3 regions of the Thalassotalea castellviae genome follow, and region 1 is predicted to be linked to each of the others. Evidence: predicted binding sites of a transcription regulator. Region 1 holds the regulator's gene; each other region holds the start of a gene.

Region 1 (5,659 bases):
TGGTGGCGTGGTTTCATTAGTGGGACCTACCGGGGTGGGTAAAACCACCACTATCGCTAAATTAGCGGCAAGATTTGCTCAAATTCATGGCGCGGACAAAGTGGCTATGATCTCAACAGACAGTTATCGAATTGCCGGTTTTGAACAACTTTCTACTTACGGACGTATTATTGGTTGCCAAGTAAAGCTAGCTAAAGATGCAAAAGCGTTAGATACTCTATTAGAGCAATATGCTGATAAAAAACTAGTTTTAATTGATACTGCAGGAATGGGGCAACGAGATATGCGTCTTTCTGAACATTTAACCGCATTAATGGCAAATTCTCGTGTTAGAATTCGTAATTATTTAGTGCTGGCTGCGAATACGCAACAGCGTGTAATGCAAGAAAATGTGGAACGATTTAAAAAAGTACCATTAGCGGGTGCTATTTATACTAAACTTGATGAAAGTCTAAGTATTGGCGAAATCATTGCAACTTCTATTCAAAATGGATTAGCAATAGGTTATCTTACTGATGGACAAAGAGTTCCTGAAGATATTAAAGTTGCAAATGCTGAAAAGTTAGTTACGCTTGCAGATAGATTAGCAACAAAAGTAAATTGCCAAAATTCATGGCGGCCAATGCCAACAAGTCATGCAGTGAGTATGTAAACAATATCGACGCAGATATTGAGCAAAATAGAGAAAAAATTAATGATAGATCAGGCGAGTGGCTTACGAAAAATGCAAGAAAATCATCAAATAAAAGTCATAGCAGTTTCTGGTGGTAAAGGTGGGGTAGGCAAAACCAATGTTTCATTAAATACGTCAATTGCCATGGCGCAATTGGGGAAAAGGGTTTTAGTCTTAGATGCTGATTTAGGCCTCGCCAATGTCGATGTAATGCTAGGTTTAAGAGTTCAACGTAATCTCTCACATGTATTATCAGGTGAATGTGAGCTTGATGATATTATTTTAAAAGGCCCTGCTGGAATCAATATTATTCCTGCTACCTCGGGCACTCAATCTATGGTGGATTTAACCCCGTCAGAACACGCTGGTTTAATTCGTGCTTTTAGTGATATGCGAACGCAATTTGACGTGTTAGTTGTTGATACCGCAGCAGGTATATCAGATATGGTGCTAAGTTTTACTCGTGCCGCACAAGATGTATTATTGGTGGTGTGTGATGAACCAACGTCAATCACTGACTGTTACGCATTAATGAAACTACTTAGTCGTGATCACGATGTCTTTAAATTTAAAGTTGTGGCAAATATGGTGAGAAGTCCAAAAGAAGGCCAACAACTTTTTGCTAAACTTTCCAAGGTATCTGACCGATTTTTAGATGTCGCTTTGGATTTAGTTGGCGTAATCCCTTTCGATGAAAATATTAGAAAATCAGTAAGAAAGCAGCAAGCAATTGTTGAGGCGTTTCCAGACTCACCTGCCGCTAAAGCCTTTAAAGCATTAGCGAGTAAAATTACTAAATGGCCAATTCCCCATCATCCATCTGGCCATCTTGAATTTTTCATTGAGCAGTTATTAGAAAACTAGTCAAAAGAGTAGACTACTTTGGTAAAAGCTAATACTTATAATGTTCACATTGATAAAAGCGCATTGCTTGAACAGCATACCGTTTTAGTCAAACGTATTGCCTATCACTTATTGGCAAGACTCCCCTCTAGTGTCATCGTTGATGACCTTATTCAGTCAGGCATGATTGGCTTACTTGAAGCGGCAAATAATTTCGATTCTAGCAAAGGCGCAAGCTTTGAAACTTTCGCTGGTATACGGATCCGCGGTGCCATGTTAGATGAAATACGCCGCGGTGACTGGACTCCTCGTTCGGTTCATAAAAATAGCCGAATGGTGAGTGAAGCGATAAAAGCATTAGAAGCACAACTTGGTCGTGATGTAACAGATATTGAAGTTGCTGAAAAACTTGATATTTCGCTCAATGAGTACCATCATATTCTTAGTGAGGTAAGTTCGGGTAAAATAATAGGAATTGATGACCTCGGCGTGAGTGAAGATGTCATTCAATCATTTGAAGATAAAAACAATCATGACCCCTATGAGGACATAGAACAAATTATCTTTAAAAAAGCGCTTTCTGAATGCATTACTACTTTACCCGAGAGAGAAGCTTTAGTACTGTCACTATACTATGATGAAGAATTGAATTTACGCGAAATTGGCCAAGTTCTCGATGTGAGTGAATCAAGAGTTAGTCAAATTCATAGTCAAGCATTACATAGATTAAAAGCTCGTATGCAATCTTGGCAAAGTTAAGTACAATATATACCAGTAGTTTTTTAGATTTAAAAATTTTGAATGATCTCCCTGGAGGGTGCCTTGGATAAAAATATGAAAGTGCTTGTTGTTGATGATTTTTCAACAATGAGACGTATAGTTAAAAATTTATTGCGTGATTTAGGGTTCACTAACATTCAAGAAGCTGATGATGGTAGTACTGCATTACCTATGCTTAAAGAAGGTGAATTTGATTTTGTAGTAACTGATTGGAACATGCCTGGAATGCAAGGTATAGACCTTCTCAAAGCGATTCGCGCTGATGAAAAGTTACTTCATATACCTGTATTGATGGTAACCGCTGAAGCGAAAAAAGAGCAGATTGTTATGGCAGCCCAAGCGGGTGTTAATGGCTATATTGTTAAACCATTTACCGCAGCAACGTTAAAAACTAAGCTTGATAAAATTTTTGAACGCTTAGGATAATTGGCACTCTCTGTCAGGTAAGGATGTTGCATGAGTAAAGATAATGGTGTGCATGTTTCTTTGGAACAAGCGAAAATGCTTGTTGAATACATAGAAACAGGGCAGCAAGATAAAGCGGACGACTTAATCGCTGAAATTCAGAATCCTATCAACACTGAATTATTTGCTGAAATAGGCAAGTTAACGCGACAACTTCATGATTCTCTTATGAATTTTCAAGTTGATTCTCGCTTGAACGATCTTGCTAATGCTGATATTCCAGATGCTAAAGAGCGACTAAATTACGTTATTACTCGCACAGAAGAAGCGGCTAATAAAACGATGGATGCCGTAGAATCAATCTTTCCGGTCGTTGATAATATTCAAGCGCAAGTTAAAGCAGTGAACCCGCTCTGGGATAAATTAATGAACAATGATTTATCGGTGACCGAGTTTAAAGTGCTATGTAAAGACATAGATGCGTTATTGAAAACGACAGACCGCGATACTGCACATATGCATGCATTGATGACCGATGTATTAATGGCGCAAGATTTCCAAGATCTTACCGGACAAGTGATTCGTAAGGTTATCGACTTAGTAAGAGAAGTTGAAGATAGTTTAATTAATATGTTAACAGCCTTTGGTATTTCTTCTGGTGAGGCTGATGAATCAGCTAAACCTAAAGTAGGTGAGAACCTAGTTGAAGGTCCAATTGTTAATGCAAAAGAAAGAGATGACGTGGTCGCTGACCAAGATGACGTTGATGATCTTTTATCTAGTTTAGGTTTTTAATAGGAGTTGCTGGATGTCTTATGAAGCGGATGAAGAAATTCTTCAGGATTTTTTAATCGAAGCTGGTGAAATACTTGAAAGTTTATCTGAGCAACTTGTAGAACTAGAAAATGATCCTGACAATGCTGATTTACTCAATGCGATTTTTAGGGGATTTCATACCGTTAAAGGTGGCGCGGGATTTTTAGCCTTAACTGAACTTGTCGATGTTTGTCATGGTGCTGAAAATATTTTCGATTTGCTTCGAAATGGTCAACGTTCAGTTTCTTCGGATTTAATGGATGTTATTTTACAAGCATTAGATACGATTAATGAGATGTTTGCTTTGGTGCAAGCAAGAGAAGAATTAGTTGCCGCAGATGCTGAATTACTTGCAGAATTGCATCGATTAAGTACACCTGAAGGTGCAGAGCCAGAAGCTGCAAGTGAGCCAGAACCTGTGGCAGAAGTTGAAACACCAGCAGTTGCCGACTCTTCCTCAAATGATGAAATGAGCGAAGATGAATTTGAACGTCTTTTAGATGAATTACATGGCGGCTCTCCGACTGCTTCTGCTGCAAAACCTACACCAGTTTCAAGCGATAGTAATGAAATTTCAGACGATGAGTTTGAAAATTTACTTGATGAATTACATGGCCAAGGCGCATTTTCTCCTGATATTGAGAGTAAAAACACGCCGGCAAAGTCTTCTAATGAAATTGATGATGATGAGTTTGAAAGCTTACTTGATGAATTGCATGGTCAAGGTAAAGCTCCGCAAAATACGACAAAACCATCTGCCCCTAAGCCAGTTGAAAAACCTGTAGCAGCAAAACCAACCCCAGCAGCAAAACCAGCTCCGGCAGCTAAACCAGCTCCGGCAAAAGCGCCAGCTAAAAAAGCCGCAGATAAAAAAGCTGCTCCAGCTGCACCACAGGGCGAAACAACGGTTCGTGTTGATACTCAACGTCTAGACCAAATTATGAATATGGTAGGTGAACTGGTGTTAGTGAGAAATCGCTTAACTAGTTTAGGAATGACCAAAGAAGACGAAGACTTAACTAAAGCGGTTTCAAATTTAGATGCTGTTACTACAGACCTTCAAGGGGCTGTAATGAAAACTCGTATGCAACCGATTAAAAAGGTCTTTGGACGTTTTCCGCGCGTTGTACGTGATTTAGCGAGAAGTTTAAATAAAGAAATTAAATTAATTCTCGAAGGTGAAGAAACCGATTTAGATAAAAACTTAGTGGAGGCTTTAGCGGATCCATTAGTGCATTTAGTTAGAAACTCTGTTGATCATGGTATTGAAGAGCCCGATCGAAGAGAAGCTACTGGTAAACCTCGAGAAGGGACAGTTGTGTTATCAGCATCGCAGGAAGGTGATCATATCTTATTAACCATAAGAGATGACGGTGCCGGCATGAATGCTGAGAAATTAAAAGAAATTGCTATTGAAAGGGGCGTTTTAGATGCCGATGCTGCCAATAGAATGTCAGACTCAGATGCGTTTAATCTAATTTTTGCCCCTGGCTTTTCAACGAAAACAGAAATTTCAGAAGTTTCTGGTCGTGGCGTTGGTATGGATGTGGTTAAAACAAAAATCACCCAATTAAACGGTACTGTAAATATTGACTCTGAAATGGGTGTAGGTACGGTTTTAGAGATTAAAGTTCCATTAACGTTAGCGATTTTACCTACTTTGATGGTGGTTGTTGGCGAGCAAACTTTTGCTTTACCGCTCGCTGGAGTGAATGAAATATTCCATTTAGATTTAACCAATACTAATTTAGTTGATGGTCAATTAACCATTATTGTTCGAGAAAAAGCTATTCCATTGTTTTATTTAGATCAATGGTTAGTGAAAGGCTGTGATGATAAACCTAAAGATAAAGGGCATGTTGTTATTGTTCAGTTAGGCGCACAACAAATCGGTTTTGTTGTTGATAGCTTAATTGGTCAAGAAGAAGTTGTGATTAAACCTTTAGATAGACTTTTACATGGCACTCCTGGCATGGCTGGTGCAACAATTACAAGTGATGGTGGTATTGCGCTTATTATTGATGTGCCTAGTATGCTGAAGTATTACGCAAAAAAATCCATCGTAAATAAAAAATTGCGTTCATAATTGCTGATAAAGCAAGTTTAAAGAGATGATAAATGGCCTATAAGGTTTTGGTTGTT
Region 2 (5,659 bases), on a different contig from region 1:
GGCATAAATATTCAGCAATGAATGGTTATATATTAGCTACTTGTACTTATACTTTGTAGATATGATTAAAAGCCAAGTGATGCATAAAATAATATTTTCCAAAAATAAAACAAAATCAGACGTTTGTTAATAGAGAATTTAATTGAATGAAGAGAGTAATAATACTTTTTAAAAGTAGTAGGTTGATACTATTGAATAAAAATTACACTTATTCTTGCACATTATTCAAAGCTGGGTAACATGTAACGGCAATTTATATTTTAAAAATAATAATTAGGTAAACTTTTATGAACTCTCCGAAACTTTTAAACGTTATTATCGCGTTGATTTTTGCTATTGTTGCTTATTTTATCGCTGATAATTTATTAAACACTTCTCTATCCATCGCAATTTTCGTCTTTATAACAGCAATTATCACTTCTTTATTTGGCTCTCAAAGCAGTTTAGCTGAAGAAGATGATGGTGAAGTCAGTACACTTTATGTAGGTAATTTACCTTATCGAGCAAACGAAGGTGCAGTAAGAGCATTGTTTTCAGAATATGGTAATGTCCATTCGGTACGCTTAATGAAAGATAAACACACAGGTAAAAGACGTGGTTTTGGTTTTGTTGAGATGTCAGCCTGTGATGCAGATAATGCTGTGAGCCAGTTAAACGACTCTGAATTTCAACAACGTACGTTAAAAGTGCGTGAAGCAAAAGAACGTCCAGAGAAATCTGATAACAATGAATAAGATGAAATATTAATTTTCAATTATAAAAGCCGCATAATTTGCGGCTTTTTGTTAGCTGACGGTCCAATACTTAAAGTTAATTCTTGCCGCTTATATTTATGAAGGCTCTTTTATAAAAGGAGTTGTTACTTTTTCTAACTGTTGTAGATTTTCTTGATAACTTTCTAAATGAGAAAACTCAGCTTCGAATACTTTTTCAAACAGTGTGAAAAATTGTCCATTTTGATTTTCTAGAAGCCTATCTGTTTGATCTTGCAATACTTGCAGTTGCTTCACGAAGTCAATCAATGGTCTCAATGTCTTCTCTTGACTTGGCAGTACTTTTTGATCGGCATTTGCCACTTCGCTATAAGCTTGACTCACTTTTGTCGTTTTACTCTGATATAACTCCATGGAAAATTCAGCGATTTGACCAGTATCAAAGCCTAAATTCATAGCGTGATCGAACGCTTTTTCGATATCACCTTTAAAAAAATCTTTCTGCAACATATTGACATCTTTAATTAATGAAGCAATTGCTTGTTGTTCATCGTCACTAATATCGCCTTCAATCGTGTAGCTAAAATGCGTAGTTCGATAGCTAGAACTTGAAGATTCAAATCTTTCCACTTGATCTTTGTCATTCGTATACCTGTCATTTTTTTCTGCTTGTTGAATATCACTAAATGCAATGCTGACTTTGTCGCCATCTAGTGTGGTGATAACTAGATCACTTGTTCTTTTTGATGATGCGTAAAGCTCTGTATTCAAGGACGTTACTATATTTTCAGAGTCTAACTTTGAAACCTCAGAATCTTCAGATTTTTCAGCTTGGTTATTAGTTGGAAAATAGGATTGTTCTAACTCATCAATTCCCTGAAAAATTAATCCTCGGCTTTTTTCAATACCATTTGTAAGCTCATCATCAAGCACACCTAATTCATCTAATTCACCAAGCGCTTGTTCAAAACCTCGTGTCACCCCAGTTCTTGCTTGGTTAAACATAGCTTCTAACTCATCATTTGAACTTCCTTCTTCTTTTGCTAAACGAATTCTTCCACCAATAAAGTTCAAAACGTTTTCCGCGACTTTTTCAAAATCAAACAAGGAAGTGTTATTTTCTTCTATTACATCAATTTCTTCCGATGTGATTATCTCTCGGCTGCTAGATGAAAACTGCATAGATATCGAGTGTTGAACAACCTTCATCCCTAATGGACCATTACCTGTCAACGCCACATTATCTAATATCTCTTGTCGATACGATTCTAATGGATGAGCCCTATGATGTTCATGAGCTTTAGTTGTATGATTTCTTTGAGGTATTTGTGCATCAGCTATATTATCTACTTTATTCATCATCATAATCTCAAAAAATAGGTGTGTAACGTTATCGGCAAAATTGCAAAAAACTTAATGAAAGTTGCTCACTTGCTATATTTATACTAGACAAAATTTTGATGAACGCTAAACTCTGCGCTCTTTATTCAGTGCGCCATTAATAACAAACCTAAGGTAATTTCATGTTTAGTCATATAGATCCAATCAATTACGATAAGCAATTGCTTGAAAAGCAAGAAAATATGACAGCTTTATTTCGTGATTTTAACTTTTCTGGCTTTGATATATTTACTTCAGAGCCGATGAATTATCGCCAAAGAGCGGAATTTAGAGTATGGCATGATGGTGATGATTTGTATTACATCATGTTTGATCAAGCAACGAAGAAAAAATTTAAAGTAGAATATTTCCCTGTTGCTTGTACCTTAATTAATGAACTAATGTCAGCCTTATTAACGATGGTTCGCGATAAACCAATGTTAAGAGAACGCCTTTTTCAAGTAGACTTTCTTGCGACATTAAGCGGTGAAGCAGTTATTAGTTTACTTTATCATAAACAATTAAGTGATGAATGGCAGCAACAAGCACTCTGGCTGAAAGCACAATTAGCAAAAATTTGTCCGATAAATATTATCGGTAGAGCGAAAAAACAAAAAATCATTCTCGAGCAAGATTTTGTTACCGAAAAATTGACTGTTGCTGGTCAAGAATTGATCTACCAGCAAGTTGAAAATAGCTTTACCCAACCTAACGCTAAAGTAAATGAAAAGATGTTAACGTGGGCGCAAGATGCAACGAGAGATAAAGGTGGTGATTTAGTTGAGTTATATTGTGGTAACGGTAATTTTAGTATTGCCCTTGCAGCAAATTTTGATCGAGTCATTGGTACAGAAATCTCCAAAACGTCAGTCAAGTCAGCACAAATTAATATCGCTCAAAATAACATTTCAAATATTGATATTGTTAGAATGTCGAGTGAAGAGTTTAGCCAAGCGATGAATGGCGAAAGAAAGTTTCGTCGCCTAGAAGGCTTTGATTTAACGAGCTATAACTACGACAGTGTCTTGGTAGATCCGCCAAGGGCTGGCTTAGACCCTGATAGTATTGAGTTAGTCAGTCGATTCAAGCACGTGGTTTATATTTCATGTAATCCTGAAACTTTAAAGGATAATTTAACGGAATTAGTTAAAACCCATAAAATAGAAAAAATGGCCTTGTTTGATCAGTTTCCGTACACCCATCATATAGAAACAGGGGTGATTTTAACAAAACGCTAAACCAGCATAGTTAATAATGACTTGAGGACAACCACTGACTTAAGGTTTTGGAGTTTCTATGCGCTGCGCAAGCTCCATCGCACCTCGCGCAATAAAACGTAACTGTTGAATAGTGCGATAAGCGAGTTGTTCTCTGTCTTTTTTATCAGCATCTAACGCATCTGAGCCAGCACTAAAAACAATAGTAACAGCCGCATTTGCTTGTAATGCCGCAACTTCAGCATCTAATTTATTAGCCTGTTGTAAATAATCACAAAGCTCTAGCGTAAAATAGCTAATTTCTCTGTTTACCGCAGCACGAAAAGCCGGCGATGTCCCTGAGCGTTCGCGTAAAAGTAAACGAAAAATATTGCCGTTACTTTCAATAAACTCCATAAAAATTCGGACAGAAATTTGAATGACAGAACCACCTTTTTCAATGCGTTGGCGTGCTTGACGCATTAACTGACGAAGCGTTAACCCTGCTTCATCAACTAAAGTAAGACCTAACTCATCCATATCTGAAAAATGACGATAAAATGATGTTGGCGCTAACCCCGCTTCTTTCGCGACTTCTCGTAAACTCAAACTTGAAAAACTCCGATCAGCACTTAACTGGCCTAATGCAGCATCAATTAATTGTCGACGTGTTTTTTCTTTTTGTTGCGCTCGAATTCCGCTCATTTTTCTACCTTAGCTTATTACTACCTTTAATATGATACTGAAATTAAAGTGTATTACTAGCACTTAAAAGCAACTTCAAACTGATGAATTATTCAAACTTAGTTAAAGAGTCGAATTAATACTTGACTCATCTGGTATGACAACTAAAATAGCGTACACGTGTACACTGAAAGTTTTATTTAGAGATTACCCGGAAGATTCATGAAAAAACCTAAACTTATTTGGTTGAATGTCGCTGTTTTCGTCATCACCTTTTTATTTGCAGCAATAGCTGTGCCTTATAGAGCAATTACCCACGGTTTTGATAGTGCAGAAATCATCATGGCATTGTTGTGTTTTATTTATTGTGGCATGTCAATTACTGCCGGGTATCATCGTTTATGGTCTCATAAAACTTATCAAGCACATTGGTCATTACGCATCATCTACGCTTTAGGTGGAGCTTTTGCATTACAAAACAGTATATTACATTGGTCATCTGATCATCGAGTACACCACAAACATGTCGATAATAATGATGTCGATCCTTATTCCGCTAAGAGAGGATTTTGGTACTCTCACATTGGTTGGATGCTAAGAGAATACCAAGCACATCGATATACCAATTATGAGAATGTGCGGGATTTACAAAAAGATCCCATTGTTATGTGGCAACATAAACATTATTTGTTATTAACGATTTCCCTTAACTTTGGTATTCCACTGTTGTTTGGCTTATGGCATGGCGATGTGATCAGCAGTCTACTATTGGTTGGATTTTTACGATTGGTATTAAGCCATCACACGACTTTTTTCATCAATTCCCTTGCTCATATTTGGGGTAAGCAAACCTACACAGAAAAAAACACCGCGCGTGATAACGGGTTTTTAGCATTTCTTACTTTTGGCGAGGGGTATCATAATTTTCATCATATCTTTGAAAATGATTATCGTAACGGCATTCGCTGGTGGCAATTTGACCCGACAAAATGGCTGATTAAAAGCTGTGAATATCTTGGTTTAACCTATAAATTACGGAAAAGTCCTGAAGATAAAATAGAGAAAGCACGATTATCTATGATACTTAAACGTAGCCAACAAAAGCTGAGTGAGCACCCTGACGCGGAACAACTACTTGAACGTTTACAGCATGAGTACGATGCCTTAATTAATAAACTAAATGCTTACTACGATATCAAAAAAACCTTAATTGCAAACAAGCGAGATAAACTCATCGCAGACGTAGAACGCTCAGAACTTGTTGCGCAATATAAAGAATTAAAACAGCGATTAATTGATCAGCAACAAAGTTGGCAATTTTTTATCGAAAAACTCGCTTAAAAAACAATTTATTAGTTACCTAATCCCCATTTCCTGCTAAAATTTTTATATCCGTAGGAACTGGGGTTACAGTCTTGACTAAGCAAACATCTTCAACAAGCAAAAAAAGTAAAAAACAATCATTCGATTTTGATGCAATCATCATAGGTACCGGCCCTGGTGGCGAAGGTACTTCAATGGAACTTTCAAAAAGAAATAAGAAAGTCGCTATTGTTGAACGATATAAGGATGTTGGCGGGGGTTGTACACATTGGGGCACCATCCCTTCAAAGGCATTACGTCAAAGTGTAAGACGATTAATAGAATACAACTCAAATCCATTATTTCGCCAACATGAAAAAGCCA
Region 3 (5,659 bases), on a different contig from region 1:
GTTATTAAAGATATGGTCAAAGGCGATATCACGATTAGCAATGAGCAATTAGATGACTTAATTCTTGCGCGTACCGACGGTACACCTACTTATAACTTAACCGTGGTGGTAGATGATTGGGATATGAAAGTCTCGCATGTTGTGCGAGGTGACGATCATATTAGTAATACCCCTAAACAAATTAATATTTTAAAAGCACTGGGTGCAGAAATTCCTGAATATGCACATATTCCGATGATTTTGGGGGATGACGGTAAACGATTATCTAAACGTCATGGTGCGGTAAGTGTTATGCAATATCGAGATGACGGTTACTTACCTGAAGCATTATTAAACTATTTAGTGCGTTTAGGTTGGTCACATGGCGACCAAGAAATATTTTCTCGTGAAGAAATGATCGAGTTATTCGACCTGAAAGATTGTAATCGCGCACCGTCAGGCTTTAATACCGACAAGCTTATTTGGGTCAACCAACATTACATGAAAACCTTGGCTCCAGAATATGTGGCTAAACATCTCGCTTGGCATATGGCTGAGCAGGGGATCAACACGGATAATGGCCCAGCCTTAGAAGAAATCGTAAAAGTCCAAGCTGATCGAGTCAAAACCTTAAAAGAAATGGCTGAAATTTCTCGTTATTTTTATGAAGACTTTACAGAGTTAGATGCTACAGCTGTTAAAAAACACTTACGTCCAGTAGTCAAAGAGCCATTAATTTTAGTGAAACAGAAATTAGCCGAGTTAACTACGTGGTCGCCAGAGCTTATTCATGCTGCGATTAATGATACCGCTGCTGAATTAGAAGTTGGTATGGGTAAAGTAGGTATGCCATTGCGTGTTGCGGCAACAGGTGGCGGAAATTCACCATCCTTAGATATAACGTTAGCTTTGCTTGATCAACACAAAGTCGTTGCCAGAATCGACCAAGCGTTAGCAGTAGTTGAAGCACGAATTGCTAATAGTTAACCAATGAAGCAATGAGCCAAAGCCAATGATCTTTTTGAGACATTGGCTTTTGTTTTTTTATCTAGCTAAATGACTAATAATGAATGGACCTAAGAGTTAAAAAATGGATACAACTGAAATAGTCTCGTTATTAAATTCAGCGCAACCTGAAGCTTATTTAGGTCCACAAGGTATTAAACTTATCACTGAAGAGCGTGCGATTAAAAAGGCACAAATTGGTTATTCTATTGATAAAAACGGAGCAAATATCGCTAGTAATCAACCGGGCAGTTGGCAACGACATTGGTTGGTGATCGCGAAAGATACTGAGTTAGGCGATCCTTATTATGTGGAGATAAATAATACTCAACTCCCCGTATATACGGCAATTTTTAACGAAACAACACACCAATGGCAGACAACTCTTGTTGCTACATCATTAGCTGGATTTGTTGAATGTATTGATTTACTTTTTCATTTTACCGAACAAGATGAGCCTAAATTTGTTCCAGATAGTACGGCGATTTTTGATTTAGAAAAATTGGAAATGTTCGGAAAGCAATTGGCACATATCAGTGAAAATACGGACTTTTGGCAAGGTTTTTTTATTAGTTACGTGGAATGGCTACAAGATGAAAATGTCTAAAAAAGTTGCTTATAACGGAAAGCAGAATAATAGATATCATTAGCGATTCTGGTATTTAACGCTACACTAATAATATATTACAAGGAGAGAAATATCATGGTGTTACCAAAATTAGTCTATGAAAATTTACCTTACCTGTATTTTTTAGCCAGTGGTGGTTTGCTGGTGCTTGGTGACGAATGGGCCTTGATTTTTTCGGCGGGAATTTTTTATGCTGTTGCCTGTATAGTGTTAGTTTCTCGCTCGGCACACCGACGGTTAGATAAGCACAAGGCTAACTCAATTCAATATCTTTTTCCTGAACTAATTTATGAATATTTGCCATACACTTATGCAGCAATAGGTATCTTTGTGTTAATGAGTACAGTAAATCCATTTTATCAATTTGCTGCATTCACTTTATTGATTTTAGCGTTAAGAAACTTACTTTGCCGAAAAAATAACCGTACTAAATCACCTTCTTTATTTTGAATTAATGTTGGAAATTAACATAGTAAAAGGTGATTTTAATCGTGAGTTTATAAGCTTCGCTATCCTTCAGAATTTTCTACTTCTGCATGATCACTATTAAGTGGCCAGCCGCCCAATGCTTGCCATTTGTTGACGATATAACAAAATAATTCAGCGGTTTTTTCTGTGTCATATAATGCTGAATGCGCTTCTTTATTATCAAAATCAATTTTTGCTGTTTTACAGGCTTTTGCTAGTACAGTTTGCCCCAAGGCAAGTCCAGAAAGGGTTGTTGTATCAAAACTCACGAAAGGATGGAAAGGTGATCGTTTTATGCTACATCGCTCAGTTGCAGCATTAACAAAACCAAGGTCAAAGGCAGCATTATGGGCTACCATTATTGCACGTTGGCAACCGGCTGCTTTCATTTTTTTACGTATAAGCTTAAAAATTGCTTTCAAGGCTACTTCTTCACTGACGGCGCCACGAAGCGGATTCGTAGGATCAATACCGGTAAATTCTAGCGCTGCAGGCTCTAAATTTGCCCCTTCAAATGGCTCTATATTAAAGTGAATAGTTTCATCTAAACTAAACAAACCGGATTCTTCATCAAGCTGTAAGGTACTTGCAGCAATTTCTAATAATGCGTCGGTGTTAGCATTAAACCCTGCGGTTTCAACATCTACTACGACAGGATAATAACCTCTAAAACGCATGGCATAGGCTGTTTTTTCTTTCTCGTTAGCATTCTGTGATTGTTTTACTTCTTCAGTCATATATTATTAGTTTATTTCTTTAATTCGATGGTTATTATCGCAGATAATGCTTAGTTAACTAAAGTCTTTCTAGAATTTTTTACAAAGTTAAGCCAGAATGAATAAATATTTGTTAAAGTTATTTGATAATGAGTCGATAAAATTTATGAAGCTCAGTAAACAGATAAAATAGTTATGAAAAAAACGTTAATAGCCATAAGTTTGAGCATACTTGTTAGTCAGGCCAATGCCGGGATCAGGCAGTATCATGCTGATTTAGGTAGTTCACAGTGGCAGTTAAAAAAAGATTCTCGACTAAAATGTACATTATCGCATCAAATTCCTAATTATGGTGAAGCTAAGTTTTACAGTACCGCTAATCGTAAAACTAATATGGAATTTGAACTAGATATGTTGCGTCTGCCTGATAACTATTCATTAGCACAAGTAAGAGCGGTAGCTCCAAACTGGCGACCTGGTATTGCAAGTCGAACGTTAGCCGATATGAAACTGCATAAGCAATTTGCTCCTGATTTACCAAAAAAAGTTGCTTGGACTATGTTATCTGAGCTTGAACAAGGGATGAGTCCGACGTTTTATTATAATGATTGGTATAACGATAACGATAAAATAGCGGTTGGATTATCCACGTCTCGTTTTCATAAAGCGTATCAAGAGTTTATTGGCTGTGTCGGCAATTTATTAAATTACAGTTTTGATGATATTGCTTATACGGTTTTAAATTTTGAATTTGGTAGTGATAAATTCACGAAGTCATCTCAAAAAAGAATTGCCATGATCAAAGAATATTTAAGCTTAGATACTGACTTAGAGTTAGTGTTAATAGATGGTTTTTCTGATAGTTATGGGGCTCGTAATATTAACCAGAAAACGTCAGAAAAACGGGCGAATAAAATTAGAGAGTACTTTGTTCAAAACGGCATTGATGCGAGTCGTATTGAAGCAAAAGGTTATGGTGAAAAACGACATATTGCGGCTAACGACACGGTATTAGGTCGTGCTAAAAACAGGCGCGTTGTGATCAGAATGGACAAGCCATAACGCATATAAATGACAATCTAACTTCATTTTTGATAAGCCCAACTTAGTGATAAGTTGGGTTTTTGCTATCTAACTGAAAAATTTAACGTTGCTTTTAGTGAAATATCAATCAGATAAAGCCGGTTTTTTTTCAACTTTCTTTGAAAAATACGACAGTAAATAATAGCTAAGGCCTGAAATAGCTCCCCATAGGTGTGCATCTATGGCCACATTGGCGTGAATAAGCTGCGCGATTTCTTCGCTTGCGCCAAACCATTGCTCATGAATGATTTTAATGATTGCCCCTAAAATTAACAGGTAACCAGTTTTTTCATTATGCTCAATATCTTTTAATGCGCCCCACACAAACAAAGCATGTAGTACTCCTGATAAACCTACATACTCGCTCATTTCTGGGGTAAAAAAATATATTCCAAAACTAATAGCAATACTGCTGAAGAAAACAAGCTTGAAGTATTGTTTTGTAGAATAATATTGACCGTGTAAAGCCCAAAGTAAAATTATTGCGAGCGTATTTAATAATAAATGGGCATAATTAGTGTGAAAAACGTGTCCAGAGAACAAACGCCAATATTGATGGTCAGCAATAAGCGAACGTTTATAGATAAAAGTTTCACTTATTTGACTATTAAATACAAAGCAACATAAAGCGACAATGAGTAAAAGTAATGGTGCAAGTAAATGAGTGGTTTGAATTGGAAATTTTTTTAACTGGAACATAGTCTTATATTTTTAAGTGAATGTTATTATTTTATGTCACGACCCTATTGTAACGTATGTCAGCGCCCACAAGTTAGTTGTATTTGTCATTTAATTCATCCGACGAAAAACGATATTCATGTGGTAATACTTCAGCACCCCAGTGAAGTAAAACAAAGCAAGGGAACGGTAACATTGTTATCGCAATCTTTATCTTCATGTCAGGTGATCATTGCTGAAGACGTTTCACAACATCAAGAGTTTTTAGCGGTATTAGCACAATATCAAGGTCATATCGCATTATTATACCCGTCAGAAAAAGCAGAAATGATAGTAAAAAATAGTGAAGTTAAAGCTGATGAAATTATAAAGTGTATTATTTTGCTTGATGGCACATGGAAAAAAGCGTTTCGGATCTATATGATAAATGAGGTGTTACACCATTTACCTCATCGGATATTACCGGAAAATATTCAAGGTCAATATCAGATCAGAAAGACAAAAAAGCAAGGAGCATTATCAAGTCTAGAAGCGTGTTGTTATGGCTTAGCGCTTATGGAAAATAATACTGAAAAATATGTGGGGTTACTGGAAAAATTTAAACAATTTAATCAAATGCAATTATCATTCGTCCCAAAAAATTAATATAAAAACAAAGGAATAATATGTTAGTAAAGTTTTATCAAGTTGCCTGTATTAGTGCATTATTGGTTTTTAACCCTAATTTAGTTAATGCTCAGCCTTTTGACACTAAAGCTTTTGTACAAGAAGACAGGGAGCCAGAGGCTGCCACTGGCCTTACTGAAAAGAAAGCAGTTAAAACCAAAAAGTTTATGGTTGCTGCCGCAAATCCATATGCGAGTAAAATTGGTTATAACATTTTAGCGAAAGGCGGCAGTGCTATTGATGCTGCTATTGCCGTGCAATTAGCGCTCACGATAGTTGAACCACAATCATCTGGTATCGGTGGCGGCACGTTTATTCTTCACTGGGAAAATAGCGGAAAAAAACTAACGACATTTGATGGAAGAGAAACGGCACCTGCATTAGCGACATCTGACTTATTTTTAGATGAACAAGGAAAAGCTATTCCATGGATAAA

Evidence for each region. Region 1 encodes FliA, which starts transcription of late flagellar genes. Its sites were predicted from a motif close to CTAAAGNTNNNNNNNNNNNNGCCGATA; they were not measured.
Region 2: a site for FliA is predicted at 2,105-2,131, ahead of RM573_RS15025 (DUF5610 domain-containing protein). Genes of this name have one in related genera too.
Region 3: a site for FliA is predicted at 2,930-2,956, ahead of RM573_RS01490 (flagellar protein MotY). Genes of this name have one in related genera too.

What each region holds. Positions count from the first base shown of each region.
Region 1 covers NZ_JAVRIF010000002.1:158,520-164,178, reverse strand. Annotated here, with positions in the region: gene flhF (flagellar biosynthesis GTPase FlhF) at 1-652, shown strand, start outside; gene RM573_RS04440 (MinD/ParA family protein) at 695-1,537, shown strand; gene RM573_RS04435 (RNA polymerase sigma factor FliA) at 1,556-2,275, shown strand; gene cheY (chemotaxis response regulator CheY) at 2,339-2,722, shown strand; gene RM573_RS04425 (protein phosphatase CheZ) at 2,753-3,496, shown strand; gene RM573_RS04420 (chemotaxis protein CheA) at 3,510-5,603, shown strand; gene RM573_RS04415 (protein-glutamate methylesterase/protein-glutamine glutaminase) at 5,636-5,659, shown strand, end outside.
Region 2 covers NZ_JAVRIF010000010.1:111-5,769, forward strand. Annotated here, with positions in the region: gene RM573_RS15020 (RNA recognition motif domain-containing protein) at 288-734, shown strand; gene RM573_RS15025 (DUF5610 domain-containing protein) at 831-2,075, opposite strand; gene trmA (tRNA (uridine(54)-C5)-methyltransferase TrmA) at 2,237-3,331, shown strand; gene fabR (HTH-type transcriptional repressor FabR) at 3,371-3,994, opposite strand; gene RM573_RS15040 (fatty acid desaturase) at 4,196-5,314, shown strand; gene sthA (Si-specific NAD(P)(+) transhydrogenase) at 5,389-5,659, shown strand, end outside.
Region 3 covers NZ_JAVRIF010000001.1:333,944-339,602, reverse strand. Annotated here, with positions in the region: gene gltX (glutamate--tRNA ligase) at 1-966, shown strand, start outside; gene RM573_RS01505 (hypothetical protein) at 1,070-1,591, shown strand; gene RM573_RS01500 (hypothetical protein) at 1,688-2,062, shown strand; gene rnt (ribonuclease T) at 2,122-2,817, opposite strand; gene RM573_RS01490 (flagellar protein MotY) at 2,992-3,858, shown strand; gene rrtA (rhombosortase) at 3,964-4,578, opposite strand; gene RM573_RS01480 (tRNA-uridine aminocarboxypropyltransferase) at 4,612-5,202, shown strand; gene ggt (gamma-glutamyltransferase) at 5,223-5,659, shown strand, end outside.